DNA from 4 places in the Exiguobacterium sp. SH0S1 genome. Region 2 is predicted to be linked to each of the others. Evidence: predicted binding sites of a transcription regulator. Region 2 holds the regulator's gene; each other region holds the start of a gene.

Region 1 (4,818 bases), on a different contig from region 2:
TATGGGCGAGCGAACCGTCGACCTCGACGTACGTAATATGTCCGGCGTCACATAAGGCGTGGTATGGTGCCTCGATTCGAACCTTGTCCCGGATTGAGACGTGTTGATAAACTGGGACGTGGAACGAATTCGTATAAAACGCGCGATCGGTCACACCGGCGATCATCCCGAATTCGTGTTGATCGTTTAACACGAACTTCCCGGACAATCCTTCGGCCGGCGTCGCCAGTAGCGAAAAGTTTAAATCATGATCGTCTCCCGCCTGCCTCATCCGTTCCGCGAGATGGGTCACGATATCAAGCCCGAGACGTTCTGCTTCTCTTGATTCAACGTGCGTCCCGCCAACGAGGACGCGTAGCGCTTCGGCGAGACCGATGAAGCCGAGCGACAACGTCCCTTGTTTTAACACGTCTCGTAATTCCGATTCAGGCAAAAGCGTCTCACTCCCCCGCCAGACGTGCTGCGCATAAAGAAAGCGGAATTCGTCCGCATGTCGCTTGCATTGATAGTCGAAGCGCTCGAGCAATTGCTCGATGGCGATGTCAACGAATCCATCCAACGTCTTATAAAACGACTCGATATCGGATGACACGAGTGCCATCTTCACTAAATTCAACGTCGAGAACGATAAATTACCTCTTCCGATCGACGTCTCTGCCCCATGACGGTTTCCCATCACCCGCGTCCGGCAGCCCATATAGGCAACTTCCGAAGCATGTGTCCCGTCATAGTACTGAAGGTTGAACGGCGCATCGACGAACGAGAAGTTCGGGAACAACCGCTTGCCCGTCACGCGGCATGCGTGGCGGAACAAATCGACGTTCGGGTCCCCGTCATTGAAATTGACGCCTTCCTTTACTTTGAAGATTTGAATCGGGAAAATCGGCGTCTCCCCGTTGCCTAATCCTCGCTCTGTCGCTTTTAATAACTCGCGGATAAACACCCGTCCCCACCGACTCGTGTCGGTGCCGTAGTTGATCGACACGAACGGAACTTGACCGCCGCCGCGCGAATGCATCGAGTTGGCGTTATGGATAAACGCCTCGCACGCCTGGTACGTCGCCGATACGGTTTCTGCTTCAGCAATCTGCTGTTGTTGCTCCACCGTCAGCTCAATCGGTAGTCCGTTCAACCGCTCGAGTTGACGTTCATACGTCTTCTCGACGTAAGGAGCGAGATCGACGTCAAACATCGGGAACGCCTGTCCCCCGTGCTGCATGTTCTGATTCGCTTGAAGAATGATCGAGGCGAGCGCCAGCGCCGAACGAATGTCCTGCGGGGGACGAATCGTCCCGTGTCCGGTGTGGAACCCGTTCGCGAGTAACTCTCCGAGCGGGATTTGACAACACGTCGTCGATCCGGTCACATAGTAATCGGCGTCATGCACATACAAGTAGTTATCACGGATCGCTAGACGTGACCGTTCCGACAATAGGTACGTGGTCGATAATTGTTTTGACACTTCTGAAGATATGCGCGCTAGTTTGCCGAGTGGCGACTTCCCGTCGACGTTGGCGTTCTCTTGGATCAAATCTTGATCTGGTAGCACACAGACATCGTTATAAAGCTGGAGCATGTTCACTCCGCATCACCTCGCTATATATTGATTATTTAACGGCTGATAACCGATAAAAATTCTATATATAGATTATGTCACGTTTTATCGATTTGAGGCACGTCGATATTGTGACAGTTGCAACCGATCCCGAACGTAAAAAAACAGCCGAATCCCTGATGTGGGCTCGACTGTGCGTTTCGTGATGTATGTCATACTTCTTTGGCTGGCTTGACGATTTTCAGTTCGACTTCTTCTTGCTCTGACTCTTGTGCTTCACGCAATCCTTTAGCGTTCAACCATGTATAGATTGCTCCCATGAATAACGCGCCTCCGATAATGTTTCCGAACGTAGCCGGAATCAAGTTGTGGATGGCTCCAGCAAAGCTGATTGCTTCTGGATGCGGAACAACGAGTGTGAGTGCGAACAAGACGAAGTTGGCGATGACGTGATCAAACCCTGAAGCGAAGAAGACGGCTACTAGGAAAATCATCGAGAAGATTTGGGCAAATTCATTTTTCATCTGTTTCGGCAAGAAGATGGCGAGACAGACCATCCAGTTACAGAAGATGGCTCTAAAAAAGATTTCGACTGTCGTATGATGCATCTTGCTCTCGACGACGGCAAATAACCAGTTGTTCATGCCGAGCTCTTGAATGACTCCAGTCGGCGCGAGCAACAAGGCGAAAAGAATGCCGCCGAGCGCGTTCCCGACGAAGCAAAGCAACCAGACGAGCATCGTATCACTCAGCGTCGTATAGCCACGCATCGTTGAAGTCGTAAAATACATCGTATTCCCGGTAAATAGTTCAGCGCCTCCGTAGATGATCATGACGAGCGCGATCCCGAACGAGAATCCCCCGATGAGCGTCGTAAATGGTGAATCTACAAGATACATGCCGTTGACGACTTTTAATGTGAAGATTGATGCGAACCCGATAAAAATCCCCGCGAGCATTGCCCGTAAAAAATATTCCATCGGCCGATAGTGAATCATCGCTGAGGAAGCCTGTGCTTTCTTGCGTAATGATTCGAGTGCATGGATTTCCATTGATGCCATGTCACAAACCCTTCTTTCTGTTTAAATGAACCATATAATAAGAACAAACATGTGAAATCATTAACAATATAAGCCCGGAGCGACATTTTTGCAACTGCCCATTCGAACTGTTGACATACTTTTCACATCGTAATCGGTTACATTTGTCGGATTTGTGACTAAAAAAAGCGACCCTTCGTAAAGGGCCGCATGAAACCAATTATTCTTTCTCAGAAGACTCTGTCGTCTCATCAGTCGATGCTTTAGTCGATTTTTCTGGAGCTGAAGCTTCTTCACCTTCAGTTTCCTCTTCTTCGACTGCTACCGGCTCGTTCACTGATGCGATTTGAAGATCGCCTTCAGATAAGATTTCGTAATCTTTATTCTCCGGAATATCAGCAACTGTGAGTGAGTCACCGATCCCTAGCTCGCTAACGTCGAGCTCGATCCGCTCTGGGATGTTAGCAGGTGTTGCCGAAACAGTGACTTTATAGAGTGCTTGCGACAAGAAGCCGCCTTCTTTGACACCTTTCGCGTCGCCGACGAGTGTGACGTCTGCTTCAACTTCAGTTGCCTCATCCATTTTGACTGCCATGAACTCGACGTGCTTGTATGTGTTCGTGAACGGGTCAACTTCCGTCCCGTGAACGAGTGTGTTTACTTTCTTGCCGTCGATGTTGAGTTCGATCAAGGCGTTGTCACCGTGTTCCCGGAGAATCTTGCGCAATGCCATTTCTTCAAACGCGACTGGTGTGCTTTCGACTTTGTAGCCGTAAACGACACCAAGTACTTTTCCTTCTTTACGTAAGTTTGTTCGAACCGAACGTGGTCGTAATTCTCGTGTCGTTACTTTAAGCGTGTCTGTCATAATCATTTCCCCCTACTGGTTTATGAATCATGTCTACACCTTGAGGGTGAGGCAGTGTGAACTCCACCTCTCAACCTCGATGCGTTTGACGACATGTGTATATTGTTCCCATAGCTAAGCATCCATAAACGTTACAGTCGGTTAAAATAAGATTACAACGTTTGTCACATGACACGTTTGAACAACTTCTCGAGTTCATACGTACTCCACTTCACTAAAATCGGACGTCCGTGTGGACACGTATACGGAGACGTCGTCTCGCCAAGGTCGCGGATCAACTGTCGCATCATCTCGAGGTTTAACGGATGGTTCGCTTTGATCGATCGTTTGCACGCCATCAGGATCGACGCCTCTTCGCGATATTTAGCGATATCGATTGATCGGTCCCGAATCGCCATCTCGATCAAATCACGGACCGTCCCTTCGAGATCGTGCTGCGGGTACCATGTCGGGATTTCCCGGACGAGAAACGTATTGCCTCCGAACGCCTCTAAATCGAGGCCCGCTTCTTTAAGAAGCGGGACGACTTCTTCGATCGCAAGCGTCTCTTGTTGGGTGAACTCGAGCGTGAGCGGCAACAGCAACAACTGATACTCTTTTTCAGGCTGGCCGAGTTGGTCATAAAACAGCTCGTATTTGATGCGTTCTTGGGCGGCGTGTTGGTCGATGATGTACATGCCATCGTCCGCGCCGCAGACGATGTAACTCGCATGGAGTTGGCCGATGACGTCGAGCGCCGGCAGCCGGCGTTCCGCCTTTTCAACCCCCGGTTCTTCTGGCAGCACTGTTTCGACCGGTGTCTCTTGAACGAGTGGTGTCGGCGACCAGCGACTCGGAGATGTGACCGGCTCGCGTGGGATCGGATAGTTCCATGCGCTCGGCTCAACTGTTGTGTCTGAGCGTTCGACGGTGAAATCAAGCTTCGATTGCTCTGTCGGAACGGACGGCTGTCTTGGTTTGACCGACGGGATCAACCGTTGCTCCCGAAGTGTCAGCTGAACCGTCTCCCGGATCAGTTGACAGAGTTCCTTCTCTTTTGACAGCCGCACTTCCCGCTTCGTCGGATGGACGTTGACATCAATCAGCATCGGGTCCATGTTCACTTCGAGCACAGCGATCGGGTAACGACCAATCGGCAGAAGCGTATGATAGCCTTCGAGCACGCTTTGCGTGAGCGCGAAATTTTTGATGCTCCGCCCGTTCAAGATCAAAGTCACATACTGTTTATTTGAACGCGTCACTTCGGGCCGCACGAGGTGAGCACTCAAGCTGTAGTCATTCGTCTTGCTCGACGCCGTCACGATTTGGGCGGCGACTTGCCGACCGTAGATCGCGAGCATAACTTGCTTGATGTC
Region 2 (4,818 bases):
ACGAGTAGTCGCCGAGGTACTCATCGATGCCGTTCGGCGTGATCTCTAAGACACGCGTCGCGAGCCGGTCGATGAAGTAACGGTCGTGGGAGACGAACAAGATCGTCCCGGGATAGTCGACGAGCGCGTTCTCGAGGATCATCTTCGAGTCGAGGTCCAAGTGGTTCGTCGGCTCATCCAAGACGAGCAAGTTCGGTTGCTCGAGCTTGAGCTTGGCGAGCGTCAGCCGGGCCCGTTCGCCGCCGGATAGTTCTTGGACGCGTTTCATGACGTCGTCCCCGCTGAACAAGAACTGGCCGAGCAGACTGCGGACTTCTTGCTCGCGCATGAGCGGCCAGTCGTTCCAAATCTCATCGATGACGCGGTTCGCGTCCGACAAGTTCTGTTGTTCCTGGTCGTAGTAGCCGATTTCGACGCCGGTACCGTAGCGGATGTCACCGGTGAGCGGTGGTTGTTGTTTCGTCAACACTTTGAGGAGCGTCGATTTGCCGACTCCGTTCGGGCCGACGAGGGCGACCGACTCGCCGCGTTGCAGTTGGAAACGCAAGTGTTGTGCGATCGGTTTTTCGTAGCCGATGGCGAGGTCGCTGCCGCTCAACACATCGTTCCCGCTTTGGCGTTTGATCGAGAACGACAACACCGCGCTTCGTTCGTCACCGTCCGGCACGTCCATGCGGTCGATCTTCTCGAGCCGCTTGCGGACGCTTTGGGCGCGTTTCGTCGTCGTCGCCCGGGCGATGTTCCGTTGGATGAAGTCTTGCATCTTGGCGATCTCTTCTTGTTGCGACTCGAACTGTTTCTTCTCTTGCTCGTAAAGCGCGGCCTTCTGCTCGAGGAATTTCGTATAGTTCCCGACGAAGCGGCGGCTGCGGTTGCGTGACAGCTCGTAGACGACCGAGACGACGCGGTCGAGGAAGTAACGGTCATGGGAGACGATGAGGACGGCACCTTTATAGCCGCTCAAATATTTCTCGAGCCAGCTGAGCGTCTCGATGTCCAAATGGTTCGTCGGCTCATCCAAGATGAGCAGGTCCGGGCTTTGCAGGAGCATCTTCGCTAAGGCAAGACGTGTCCGCTGTCCGCCTGAGAGCGTATCGATCCGACGTTCGAAGTCGTCCGGGTAAAACCGCATCCCGTGCAAGATCGAGCGGATTGTCGCTTCATACTGATAGCCGCCGCGGTCTTTGAACGTGTGTTGCTCCTCGTCATACGCCGCAAGCAGACGCTCGTAGGCGGCCGGGTCGTTCAAGATCCGCTCCGAGCCCATGTCTTGCTCCATCTGGCGGAGCGTCTTCTCTTGTTCGATCAAGTCGGTGAAGACGGTGAGCATCTCGTTCCACATCGTCTCGTTCGATTCTAATCCTGAGTCTTGGGCGAGATAGCCGATCGTCACGTCTTTTGGCTTCATGATGTCGCCCGAGTCATAGTTGTACTCGCCGGCGATGACTTTTAACAGCGTCGACTTGCCGGCGCCGTTGCGGCCGACGAGGGCGACGCGTTCGCCTTCTTGGATTTCTAGTTTGACATTCTCTAAAATCGGCTCGACGCCGAACGATTTGGATAAGTTGTTGACTTGCAGTAGGATCAAGTGAAAAAACCCCTTTCTCTCTGTTTAGTATACTTTATTTCTTCCCCTTTTCAGGTATATTCATTGAGTGCTTATGTGAATTCGTTTACAATCAAGGTGTATGAAATCAGATTCGTTTGAAACGCGTCGTAAAAAGGAGGCTCTTTCCGTTGAGTCAAAACGAACCAAAGATTCCGCAAGCGACAGCCAAACGGTTGCCACTATACTATCGGTTTATCCAAAGCCTACATTCGTCAGGGAAACAGCGTGTCTCTTCTGCTGAACTGAGCGAGGCGGTCAAGGTCGATTCGGCAACGATTCGCCGTGACTTCTCATACTTCGGTGCGCTCGGTAAAAAGGGATATGGCTATAACGTACAGTATCTGTTAGAATTTTTCCGTAAGACGCTGAATCAAGACGAGATCACGAACGTCGCCTTGGTCGGGGTCGGTCATCTCGGGACAGCGTTCGTCAACTATAACTTCCTTAAAAACAATAACACACATATCGTCGTCGGGTTCGACGCAGACGAGACAAAAGTCGGCACGACGATGTCAGGTGTCCCGATTCATCACGTCGATGAGATGGAACAGATTATGAAGCAAAACAAAATCGATGTCGCCATCCTCACGGTCCCGTCTGCCTACGCGCAACCGGTCGCCGATGATTTGGTCCGCTATGGCGTTCGAGGGATCTTGAACTTCACGCCGGCGCGATTGACTGTACCGGACACGGTCCGCGTCCATCATATCGACTTGTCGATCGAACTCCAGTCGCTCATTTACTTTATGCAACACTATCCATCCGCTGAGGGGGTCCATCAATAATGGAATTTCTACAATCATCACTCGTCGTCGGTATCCCAGGTGGCGTCAGTATTTTCGTCATCGCCATCATCGCGCTCATCCTCTTCGGGCCGAAGAAATTGCCAGAGTTCGGCCGGGCAGCGGGGCAGACGCTCCGTGAGTTCAAAAATGCCACGAACGGTATGATGAAAGAGCACGATGAGACCGACAAGAAAGAAATTGAGAAGAAAGAGCAGTAAGCCATGAGCCATCAACCTGATCAAGAACGGGCACTGTCCGATCACTTGACAGAGCTGCGGAGACGACTGATGCTGTCGGCATTTGTCGTCTTTGCCTTCTTTCTGATCGCTTTGCCGAGTGTCAAATACGTGCTCGCCTATCTGCAGGCGGACCTCGTCGAACGAGGGCTCGAGCTGAACGCCTTTGGGGTCGCGGACCCGCTCATGATTTACTTGAACTTGGCGCTCGTCATCGGGCTCGTCGCATCGGGTCCATTTCTACTGTATCAACTGTGGGCGTTCGTCGCACCTGGTCTGCATCCGAATGAACGAAAATGGACGCTCGCCTATATCCCGGTCATCTTTATCTTGTTCCTCATCGGTCTCGCATTCGCCTACTATTGGTTGTTCCCGCTCGTCCTCGATATCTCGACGGACCTCGGGCAAGACCTCGGTCTGACACAGATTATCGGGGCGACGAACTATTTCACGTTCCTGTTGCAACTGACGATCCCGTTCGGACTGTTGTTCCAGTTGCCGGTCGTGACGATGTTCTTGACGCGCATCGGTGTCGTGACGCCGTACTTCCTCTCAAAAATTCGGAAGTACGCTTACTTCGCCTTGTTCGTCATCGCGGCATTCATCACGCCGCCGGATTTGACGTCACACCTCATGGTGTCGCTGCCGCTCTTCTTCTTGTATGAGATCAGCTTATCGATCTCGCGCGTGACGTACCGCGGTGTGCTCCGACGTGAGAAAGAGGCGATGGTGAAAGAACAGATGGATTTGATGAAGCAAATGAATGAGAAATGAACACTACGTCATGAGACGTGGTGTTTTTTTATGCGAGTACATTAAACTGGAAGTGTCTTGAAAAGGGGCTTGGCCATCGTGTTGATCGGACTGTTTTTCCTTGTCGGTTGGCAAGTACCACGGTTGGCATAACGGTGCTTTTTGGTCGCAAAATGTCGTACTGAAACCACATGTTCTAAGTGATATTGGTCGTAAACGCTTTTTCTGCAACAAGGAAGTACTCTTGTCACATGTTAAGATAGAAACCAATCAAACACACGTCAGGGGGAGAAGCGATGGCTTGGGAATATTACGGGGACGCGCTCATCGTCACAGGGATGTTGACGACGATGCTCATACTCGTCGTGCTATCTTTTTTGAAGTCACTATACAGGCGGAAACTCGTGTTCCCGTTGACGCTCGTGGTGATGGGCTATATCTTGTTTATGGTCGGGCTCGCCTTCGTCCGCGGCTGGGACGGAATGGGTTGGAGTTTGATCGGCTTCGGTTTGTACGTGATCGGGCTCATCACATATATCGGTGTCGTCATCTACCAGTGGGTGAAAGCGAGACGCACGTCCAATTCATGATTAAAACCGTTCCGGTCGCGGAGCGGTTTTTTTGTCGTCACAACCGTCGTTCAAACTTTAGACATAATTACGTGAAAAACTGAGCAAAGGGATTGTCAAACCTTCTTGTGAAATAGTACACTAAGTTCAGAAAGCGAATGTGATATTTGTCACAAACACTAACTTGCCTACAACTCAAAGGAGAGACTACCATATGAAAATCGCAGTCATCGGATGTACACACGCAGGAACAGCAGCAGTCAAAGGCTTACTCGCCAAGCACGACAACCTCGACATCACCGTCTATGAGCGGAACGACAACGTCAGTTTCCTCTCGTGTGGGATCGCCCTCCACGTCGGCGGCGTCGTCAAACGCGCTGAAGAATTGTTCTACTCGTCACCGACCGAGCTCGAAGAACTCGGCGCGACGATGCGCATGAAGCATGACGTGTTGAACATCGATGCGGAAGCGAAGACGGTCCACGCCAAAAACCTCGAGACGGGTGCAGACGTATATGACACGTTCGACCGTTTGATCGTGACGACAGGATCTTGGCCGATCGTCCCGACGCTACCTGGCATCGAGATGACTGGGATCGAACTTTGCAAAAACTATGGTCACGCTCAGCGCATCATCGAGCGGGCTAAGGGTGCGACAAATATCGCCGTCATCGGTGCCGGCTATATCGGCGTCGAGCTCGTCGAGGCGTTCGAAGTGTACGGCAAGCACGTCACGTTCATCGACAGTGCTGACCGCATCTTGAACAAGTACCTCGACAAGTCGTTCACGGACCAACTTGAAGCCGACATGACGTCACGCGGTATCGACCTTGAGCTCAGCCAAACGGTCGAAGCGTTCCGCGGCA
Region 3 (4,818 bases), on a different contig from region 2:
CTCATTGAACAAGACGAGTAACGGCGGTACGACGATCGGGATGAAGGCGATGTGGATCGGTAAGACGTTCTGTGAGCTGATAGCGAGTAAGAGCAGCAGCGACAGCAGTAACGCTTTGACGCGACCGACACTCTTGCCGGTCACATCACGGCCAGACATGCTGATCAACCGTTCAGCCAGGACGTCAGGCAGGCCGGTCTTTTACAAGCCGACAGCGAACGCACCGAGCAGGGCGTAGCTGAGGGCGATCGTGGCACCGCCACCAAGCCCGTCGCTGAAAGCGGTCAACGTGTCGTTGAAACCGAGTCCTCCGACAAGTCCACCGACGATGGCGGCGAGGATGAGCGATAAGACGATATGGACACGACTGATCGCGAGAGCAAATAAGACAATGACAGCTAATAATACAGCATTCATGAGTTCCAACACCTTTCGAATCATAAGTTCTTTCTCTTGTTATCACTTTAATACGATAAAGACTTTTGAAATTTAACATACGTTTTATGACTTGTCAAATCATGAAAACAAAAAAAGCGACAACTTCGAAAAGTTATCGCTTCTTCATCATAGTTCGACGTTATGGTACACCTGACGAACGTCTTCTAAGTCTTCGAGTACGTCGAGTAGTTTCTCGAATTGCTCTTTCGACGCTTCGTCGAGTTCGACTTCGTTTTGCGGTAGCATCGTCAGCTCGGCGACTTCGAACGTCTCCACACCCGCCGCTTTGAACGCGGTCTGGACGGCATGGAATTCTTCCGGCTCGGCATAGACGATGACCGTCTCGTCTTCTTCGATGACGTCACGGACATCGAGGTCGTGCTCCATCATGAGTTCGAGCACGTCGTCTGCTGTCATCCCGCCGACACCGATGACGGCCGTCGCATCGAACATATACGCGACCGACCCGCTGACGCCCATGTTACCACCGTTCTTGCCGAACGCGGCTCGAACTTCAGAGGCGGTCCGGTTGACGTTGTTCGTGAGCGTGTCGACGATGAGCATCGACCCGCTCGGCCCAAAGCCCTCATAGCGGAGTTCGTCGAAGTTCTCTTCGTCGCCGCCTTTCGCTTTGTCGATGGCCCGGTCGATGATCGCTTTCGGGACGTTATACGTCTTCGCGCGCTCGACGACGAACTTGAGCGATTGGTTCAATTCCGGATCAGGTTCACCTTGGCGGGCGACGATGTAGATCTCGCGGCCGAACTTCGCGTAGATACGACTCGTATTGGCGTCTTTAGACGCCTTTTTCTCTTTAATGTTGTTCCATTTACGACCCATTATGTGTCATCTCACTTTCCATTGTTCGATAGATTCACTGTCGATTATATAAGAAGAAGCGAGCGTTGACGAGAGAAAATCATCCCTCGCTCTTGTCCATCTTCTCAACGATCTCGGTCAGCGTCTTTAAACTGTCGATCAAGCGGTCGGTCTCATCCTCATCGAGGAACGCTAACCGATCCTCGAACAGGCGCCGAAACGAGTCGCGCCGCTCGAGGAGCACGCGCTCTCCTTGGTCGGTCAATTGGTTCCAGATGACACGGCGGTCGCGCTCGTCAGGGACACGTGTAATATACCCTTCGTCGACGAGCTTCGTGATGAGCGGCGTCACGTTCGGCGGGGCAATCGATAACGTCTCACTAATTTGTCCGTTCGTGACCGCGCCTTCATCCTCGATCAACATCAGTAGATGAAAGTGAGAGAAGTTCAAGTTCGGGATTTGCGGGAGGTCGGAGCGGCGGAGCAGTTTTCTTCTGATTAACGGGATCAGTTTCACAAACTGATCGGCTGCATCTTGTCTTGGCATAGTCATAGTCACTTCCTAGTCAGGTTCTTTCTTCATTATACACGACCACAGGCGGGGTGGACGAGCAATCATCGGACTGTGAGCATTTACACACCGATTCCGCCAAACTAATGACACAAACAATGTAAGCGTTTACATATGGATCTGTCCTTGTTTTCATGAAAACGCATACGATTTTACTGAGCTGATCTGTAAAAATCAAGACCTATCCTCAAACAGCAAAAAAATATTGTGAAAGAGTTCACATTGTTGTCACGCACAAATTGAATGAAACGGTGTATTCTATGAATGTGAAGGAAAGCACAAACTCTTATCAGGCAAACCGATTATCCCGTGCTCTCCATCAAGTCAGAAGATCAGCTCTCATTCATGAGGAGGAAACCAACATGGCAGTTAAAGAGAAAGCAGTAGTGGAAACATCAGCAGAACAGATGGTCGACACGCTCGTCAAGCAAGCGCACACGGCACTCGACACGTTGATGACGTTTGACCAAGAGAAAATCGACACGATCGTCCAAGCGATGGCGTTAGCCGGACTCGAGCAACACGTCGCACTCGCTAAACATGCATTTGAAGAAACAGGTCGCGGTGTGTTTGAAGACAAGATGATCAAAAACATCTTTGCGACAGAATATATTTTCAACTCACTTCGCGGTGAGAAAACAGTTGGCGTCATCGAAGACGATGAGCAAAACGGCATCACATACATCGCCGAGCCGGTCGGTGTCGTCGCCGGGGTCACACCGGTCACGAACCCGACATCAACGACGATGTTCAAAGCGATCATCGCCATCAAAACACGTAACCCGATCATTTTCGGCTTCCACCCGTCAGCACAACAATGTTCAAGTGCAGCGGCCCGCGTCCTTCGTGACGCAGCAATCGCAGCAGGTGCACCGGAACATTTGATCCAATGGGTCGAAAAACCGTCACTCGACGCGACGAAAGCACTCATGAACCACCCAGGCGTGGCCATGGTACTCGCAACAGGCGGCGCGGCAATGGTGAAGTCGGCTTACTCGACAGGTAAACCAGCGCTCGGCGTCGGACCTGGTAACGTCCCGGCTTATATCGACAAGACAGCGAAAGTGAAACGCGCCATCTCGGACGTCATCTTATCGAAAACGTTCGATAACGGCATGATTTGTGCGTCAGAACAAGCGATCATCGTCGACCAAGAAGTATATGAAGACGTGAAACGTGAAATGACAGCGCTCGGCTGCTACTTCTGCTCACCAGAAGAAAAAGCCAAACTCGAAACACTCGTCATCAAGACAGACACATGTGCGGTCAACCCTGAGATCGTCGGGAAACCGGCAGCATGGATCGCCGAGAAAGCTGGACTCAGCGTCCCGGCCGACACGAAAATCTTGATCGCTGAACTCGAGACAGTCGGCGCAACAGAACTGCTCTCACACGAGAAGCTCAGCCCGGTGCTCGGCGCTTATAAAGTTCAATCACGAGAAGAAGGCTTCGCGATTGCTGAGAAAATGCTTGAAATCGGTGGTCTCGGCCATACGGCCGCAATTCACTCGACAGACGACGACGCGATCCTCGCGTTCGGACTTCGCATGAAAGCTTGCCGCATCATCGTCAACTCGCCAACGGCACACGGCGGTATCGGTGACCTTTACAACGAAATGACACCATCACTCACACTCGGTTGTGGGTCGTACGGTAAAAACTCCGTCTCTGAGAACGTGACGGCGAAACATCTACTCAACGTGAAAAAGGTGGCGAGACGTCGCGTGAATATGCAATGGTTTAAAGTCCCTGAAAAAATTTACTTCGAGAAAAACTCGGTTCAATACTTGCAGTCGCTCACGTCAAAAAAACGAGCAATGATCGTCACAGACGAAATGATGGTCAAACTCGGATTTGCTGACAAAGTCATCAAAAACTTGCCGGCTGGTGTTGACTACCGCATCTTCGACCAAGTCGAACCAGATCCATCGGTCGAGACGGTCATGGCAGGTGCCGAGGCGATGCGCCAATTCCAACCGGATATGATCATCGCGCTCGGTGGTGGATCACCGATGGATGCTGCGAAAGGGATGTGGCTCTTCTACGAACGTCCAGAAGAGAAGTTCTCAAACCTTCGCCAGAAGTTCATGGATATTCGCAAACGGACGTACAAGTTCCCGACGCTCGGCAACAAGTCGATGTTCGTCGCGATCCCGACAACGTCAGGTACAGGTTCAGAAGTGACACCGTTCACGGTCATCACTGATAAAAAACGGAACGTCAAATACCCGATCGCCGACTACGCGATCACACCAGACGTCGCCATCATCGACCCTGAGTTCGTTATGACGGTACCGGCTTCAATCACGGCTGACACAGGAATGGACGTCTTGACACACGCCATCGAAGCGTACGTATCGGTCATGGCGAACGACTATACAGACGGACTGGCCCTCCGTTCGATGAAGATGATCTTCGACTACCTCCCGAAAGCTTACGAAAACGGAAGCGACGCTGAAGCTCGTCAAAAAGTGCACAACGCCTCAACAATGGCCGGTATGGCATTCGCGAACGCATTCCTCGGAATCAACCACTCGATCGCGCACAAAATCGGTGGCGAGTTCCACGTGCCGCACGGTCGGACGAACGCGATCCTCATGCCGCACGTCATCCGCTACAACGCGACACGCCCATCGAAACTTGCGGCGTTCCCGAAATATGAGTCATTCATCGCTGACGAGCGCTACGCTGAAATCGCACGCTTCCTCGGACTCCCGGCGAAGACGACTGAAGAAGGCGTCGAGTCACTCGTCCAAGCGATCATCGAGCTCGGACAGCGCTTGAACATCAAACTCTCGTTCAAAGCACAAGGCATCAAGAAAGCGGACCTTGATGCGAAAATCGACAAAATGGCGGTCGATGCGTTCGAAGACCAATGTACGACGGCGAACCCGAAAATGCCGCTCGTCGAAGAATTGAAAGAAATCATGTACGCAGCGTACGAAGGCGTATAATCAAAAAAAGGCGATCACTCCAACGAGTGGTCGCCT
Region 4 (4,818 bases), on a different contig from region 2:
TGAGAACGGCGTCCTCTCGGAAGCTGATACGGTTTATGTCGGTGAACAGCTCTCGATCGAGGAGCTCGCGACGCGGTATGTGATCGGCGATAACGTAAAAACGTGCCTACCGCTCGACGCGTCACCGTACGGGCAGAAACGTTTGAAAAAGAACGTGAAATAACCTTGCTTTTTCAAAAAAAACTTGGTAGGATAATTGAGTATGCTTAGACTGTAAAGCAAAAGCACTTGATACAACATTAGTAAGATGGGAGTGAAAGATATGCGCGTTAAAATCACACTAGCTTGCACAGAAACAGGCGATCGCACGTACATCACGAAGAAAAACAAACGTAACAACCCAGAGCGCCTCGAATTGCGCAAATACAACCCACGTCTCCGTCGTCACACGCTTTACCGCGAAGTGAAATAATTGAGACCGGCCGTCACTCATGTGGCGGCCTTTTTTTTCGATAGGAGGAATAACAAATGACAGCTAAACAAGAGCTCCGAAAAGCGGTTCATGTGAATATTCGCGTGCTCACCGATCGTGACGGGCGTGATGAAGCGATCCTACATACCGTGGCGTCGCTCCCTGAGTGGCAACAAGCGTATACGGTCGCACTCACATTGTCACTCGACCTTGAAGTGAATACGCGTCCGCTCATCGATACAGCTTTAAAAGCAGGAAAATCGGTGTTGGTGCCGAAAGTAACGAAACAGGGGCTCACGTTCCACGAAATCAGGACGTTCAGCGACCTCGAGCCGGGGGTAATGGGTATTCTCGAGCCGACGACCGCGGAAACCGACCTCGACATCGATGTCTGTATCGTCCCAGGCCGTGTCTTTGACCGTTCTGGATATCGGATCGGTTGGGGCGGGGGTTATTACGACCGTTTCTTAGCGACATATCACGGTGCGACGATCGCGCTCGCCTACGACGTACAAGTGCTCGACGAAATACCGATCGAACCACACGACATACCTGTCGAACTGATCGTGACAGAAAGGGAAATGATTCGATGCTCTCAATCGTCCTCGTAACTTGTCTAGTTGCACTGGCCGGATATCGTCTCCGGTCGTTGACGTTCTCTGGGGCGATCTTGACGATCGTGACAGGGACGGTCATCGGGTTTGGTTTTGGCTGGTTCGGGCTGTACTTGCTCGGTGTGTTCTTTTCGACGTCCTCGCTCGCTTCAAAATATCGCGCCCGCGACAAGGCGTCGGTCGATGACATCGTCGAAAAATCCGGACCGCGTGACTTCGTGCAAGTGCTTGCGAACGGAGGAATCGCTATGCTCACCGCCGTCGGAATGGCGATGACTTCGAACGAGGCGTGGCTATTCGCTTACGTCGTTTCAATCGCGGCGGCGACGAGTGACACGTGGGGGTCCGAGTTCGGCGTCCTCGCATCGCGCCGACCGCGCTCTATTTTGACATTGCGTGAAGTTGAACCGGGGACGAGCGGTGGGGTGTCACCGTTCGGTACGCTCATGTCCGTCGCCGGCGCGACGATCATCGTCTTGGCATCGCTCCCGTTCTTAAACATAACGATGGGCACGCTATTTCTATTGATTGCGCTCGGTCTGAGCGGCAGCGTCGTCGATACGTTGCTCGGTGCGACCGTGCAACGTAAGTATCGCTGTCGGACGTGCCGAAAACTGACGGAGAAAAAGCTGCATCACGGTGAAGCGACCGACTATGTATCTGGATGGCGCTTTCTCGGCAACGACGCCGTTAATTTCTTGGCGATCGCCTCCGCGGCAGCGATTGGTTTTCTTGTTTTCGCCTAAGGGTAGTACAGAGAATGAGGATGTTTCAAACGAATGTGAATTTTGTCACAATATTGCCAAACTGAAAACGGTTTCTCTTGTATTGACTGTTTGTGAATGATGTTACAATCTAGGTGTAACAGACAAAACAAAAACATGAAACAGATTGTTTGAAGGGTGGAAAAACAACATGGAAACATTAAATCATGCAAAAGTAACACGGGTCGCTCTCGTCGGGGCCGGAGCGGTCGGTGCAAGCTTCGCGTATCAATTGACGACAGCGAGCCTATGTGAAGAACTCGTCATCATCGACATCAACAAGGCGAAGGCAGAAGGCGAAGCGATGGACTTGAACCACGGCGTCTCGTTCGCTTCGTCACCGATGCGCGTCTGGGCTGGAGATTACACGGACTGCGGTGCTGCAGATATCGTCGTCATCACGGCCGGCGCTCCTCAAAAACCAGGTGAGACACGTCTCGACCTCGTTGAGAAAAATGCGAAAATCATGAAAGCGATGATCACTGACATCATGGCCTCTGGCTTTGACGGTATTATCATCGTCGCGTCAAACCCGGTCGATATCATGACACACTTGGCTTGGAAATACTCGGGTCTTCCGAAACATCGCGTCTTCGGATCAGGGACTGTACTCGATACGTCACGCCTCCGCTACATGCTAGGTGATTACTTCAACGTCGATCCGCGCAACTGCCACGCTTACATCATGGGTGAGCACGGCGATACCGAGTTCGCGGCATGGAGCAACGCCCGGATTTACGGCAAATCGGTCGAACAGTTGCTCGAAGAGAACGACGAGTATACGTGGGAAGACCTTGAAGACATCTACGTCAACGTTCGTGACGCTGCGTACCACATCATCGAACGTAAAGGCGCGACGTACTATGCGATCGGTCTCGGCTTGCTTCGTCTCGTCAAAGCGGTGCTCCGTAACGAGAACACGCTACTCACGGTCGGTGCCTACTTGGACGGAGAGTACGGCTTGAACGATATTCATATCGGTGTGCCGGCAATCATCAACCGCCAAGGCGTGCGTCAAGTCGTCGAAATCGAATTATCAGAAGAAGAGAAGCAGAAAATGCTCCATTCGGCAGACGTGTTGTTGAAAACGATGCAACCTGTTTTATAATATATTCGCGATATAGACGTAGTCGGCGTATGCCGGCTACGTTTTTTATGTGTTGGTACGGACGCCGGACAGATTCAGAAAGCGCCAACTTTTGTCGTCATGATCGAATTGGATTACAATTAAGACAGAAGGAAAGGAGGGGATTCAGTTGACGCAACCGGGATGTTTTTGGGAAGACATTTACCATGCGGTCGAGGCGGGCGGTCGGGTCGAAGGTATACTCGAGCCTTCGCGCGCGCTGCTATTGTTCGACACGAAAGCTGGAGACCTCTATCACCTGTACATAAAGACGGATAAGGCGTGGGCAAACCATGTCGCGATCGAGATCGAGGCGGTCATGAGCTCGTTCCGACTCGCACGACTCGGGCGTGCGAAGCTTCACGTTCATATATACGGCGACCCTCTCGTCGATGAGGAGCGACTTGAGACGTTGTCGTTCCAAGTCGCGGCCAAGGTGAGACTCGACAGGCACGCGTGTGGCGATGAACAAGATGAGACCCGGTTTCGGTCGCTCGCGCTCGCGCTCGATAAACAGCGAAAAGCCGAACTGAAGAAGCGATTCTCATTCGGTGAACCGCAACTCGTCTATGCGCTCATGATGTTGACGTTTGTCGTCATGTGGCTCGCCGAATCGCTCGGCTCGACGCTCGATCCGAACACGCTCATCCGATTCGGCGCCAAAGTCAATCCGCTCATCGACGATGGCGAATGGTGGCGCCTCGTCACACCGATGTTCCTTCATATCGGCTGGTTTCATTTTGCGATCAACATGTTCGCGCTCTGGTCGCTCGGCCCGCTCGTCGAACGCATGTATGGGTCACCGAGGTTCTTGACGATCTATCTGTTGGCGGGCGTCATCGCGTCGACCGCCTCCTACGCGTTCAGTGAGGCGATTTCGGCCGGGGCGTCCGGCGCATTGTTCGGTCTCGTCGGCGCACTGCTCTATTTCGGACTGCGTGACCGCTCGCTGTTCATGAAGACGCTCGGCCCACCGCTGTTTATTATGTTAGGATTAAACGTAGGGCTCGCCTTCGTCCTCGGTGCCAGCTTGGACCACTCGGCCCATGCCGGGGGCCTCATCGGTGGATTTTTGATGGCGGGCGTGGTCGGATTACCTGATGAAACGACAAAAAAATGGCGCCTGTTGTTCACGGCGCTGGCAGTTTTATTGACCGGGACACTATACTGGCTCGGATATCATCGATGACAAAGGAGTAACAACATGATTGATACGTTAAAACGATTAGTAGAGATCCCGAGTCCTTCTGGAATGACGCACGAAGCAGTCAGTTACGTCGAACGTGAGCTCACGGACCTCGGGGTTGAGACGAGCCGGTTGAGAAAAGGTGCATTGTTGGCCAAGTTTCCTGGACAAAGCGGGCCGGCCCGTCTTTTGACCGCCCACGTCGATACGCTCGGTGCGATGGTGAAGGAAGTGTTGCCGAGCGGACGCTTGCGGCTGACGCAAGTCGGCGGTTACGCTTGGACCGCAATCGAAGGTGAGAACTGTCTCGTCCATCGCGAAGCGGGCGAGGCAGTGGACGGGACGATCCTCGTCCATCAATCGAGTGTGCACGTCTATAAAGACACGAACAGTGCCGAGCGGACGGCGGCGAACATTGAAGTACGTCTCGATGCCGACGTTCATACGGCGGACGACGTCCGAGCGTTAGGAATCGAAGTCGGGGACTTCGTCTCGTTCGATCCCCGTTTCAAACAGACGGAGACGGGTTATATTAAATCGCGTCATCTTGACGACAAGGCGTCGGTCGCCATCCTGCTCGATTTGGCGCGTGACTTGGTCAAAGCGGACTTGCCGCATACGGTCTACTATTTAATTTCGAACTATGAAGAGGTCGGTTTTGGCGGGAACGCCGGGATCCCGGACGAAGTTGACGAGTACATCGCAGTTGATATGGG

What was found. The regulator Rex, encoded in region 2, represses fermentation and respiration genes when NADH is low (regulators of the CRP and FNR family bind a similar motif). The targets are predictions, from matches to a motif close to TTGTGAAATATTTCACAA.
Region 1: EVJ20_RS02840 (formate/nitrite transporter family protein) is a predicted target of Rex. The motif match lies at 2,666-2,683, and genes of this name have one in related genera.
Region 3: adhE (bifunctional acetaldehyde-CoA/alcohol dehydrogenase) is a predicted target of Rex. The motif match lies at 2,034-2,051, and genes of this name have one in related genera.
Region 4: EVJ20_RS05010 (L-lactate dehydrogenase) is a predicted target of Rex. The motif match lies at 1,806-1,823, and genes of this name have one in related genera.

What each region holds. Positions count from the first base shown of each region.
Region 1 covers NZ_SJVC01000001.1:558,695-563,512, reverse strand. The annotation lists gene EVJ20_RS02845 (anaerobic ribonucleoside triphosphate reductase) at 1-1,576, opposite strand, end outside; gene EVJ20_RS02840 (formate/nitrite transporter family protein) at 1,768-2,607, opposite strand; gene EVJ20_RS02835 (50S ribosomal protein L25/general stress protein Ctc) at 2,816-3,463, opposite strand; gene mutL (DNA mismatch repair endonuclease MutL) at 3,628-4,818, opposite strand, start outside.
Region 2 covers NZ_SJVC01000006.1:124,607-129,424, reverse strand. The annotation lists gene EVJ20_RS13220 (ABC-F family ATP-binding cassette domain-containing protein) at 1-1,588, opposite strand, end outside; gene EVJ20_RS13215 (redox-sensing transcriptional repressor Rex) at 1,738-2,394, shown strand; gene EVJ20_RS13210 (twin-arginine translocase TatA/TatE family subunit) at 2,394-2,612, shown strand; gene tatC (twin-arginine translocase subunit TatC) at 2,616-3,404, shown strand; gene EVJ20_RS13200 (YesK family protein) at 3,680-3,973, shown strand; gene EVJ20_RS13195 (FAD-dependent oxidoreductase) at 4,167-4,818, shown strand, end outside.
Region 3 covers NZ_SJVC01000001.1:602,747-607,564, forward strand. The annotation lists partial or broken gene EVJ20_RS03030 (Na+/H+ antiporter family protein) at 1-417, opposite strand, end outside; gene EVJ20_RS03035 (YebC/PmpR family DNA-binding transcriptional regulator) at 565-1,278, opposite strand; gene EVJ20_RS03040 (MarR family winged helix-turn-helix transcriptional regulator) at 1,358-1,804, opposite strand; gene adhE (bifunctional acetaldehyde-CoA/alcohol dehydrogenase) at 2,191-4,782, shown strand.
Region 4 covers NZ_SJVC01000001.1:967,626-972,443, reverse strand. The annotation lists gene EVJ20_RS05030 (1,4-alpha-glucan branching protein domain-containing protein) at 1-163, shown strand, start outside; gene rpmG (50S ribosomal protein L33) at 248-412, shown strand; gene EVJ20_RS05020 (5-formyltetrahydrofolate cyclo-ligase) at 469-1,023, shown strand; gene EVJ20_RS05015 (DUF92 domain-containing protein) at 1,002-1,772, shown strand; gene EVJ20_RS05010 (L-lactate dehydrogenase) at 1,942-2,898, shown strand; gene EVJ20_RS05005 (rhomboid family intramembrane serine protease) at 3,047-4,105, shown strand; gene EVJ20_RS05000 (M42 family metallopeptidase) at 4,121-4,818, shown strand, end outside.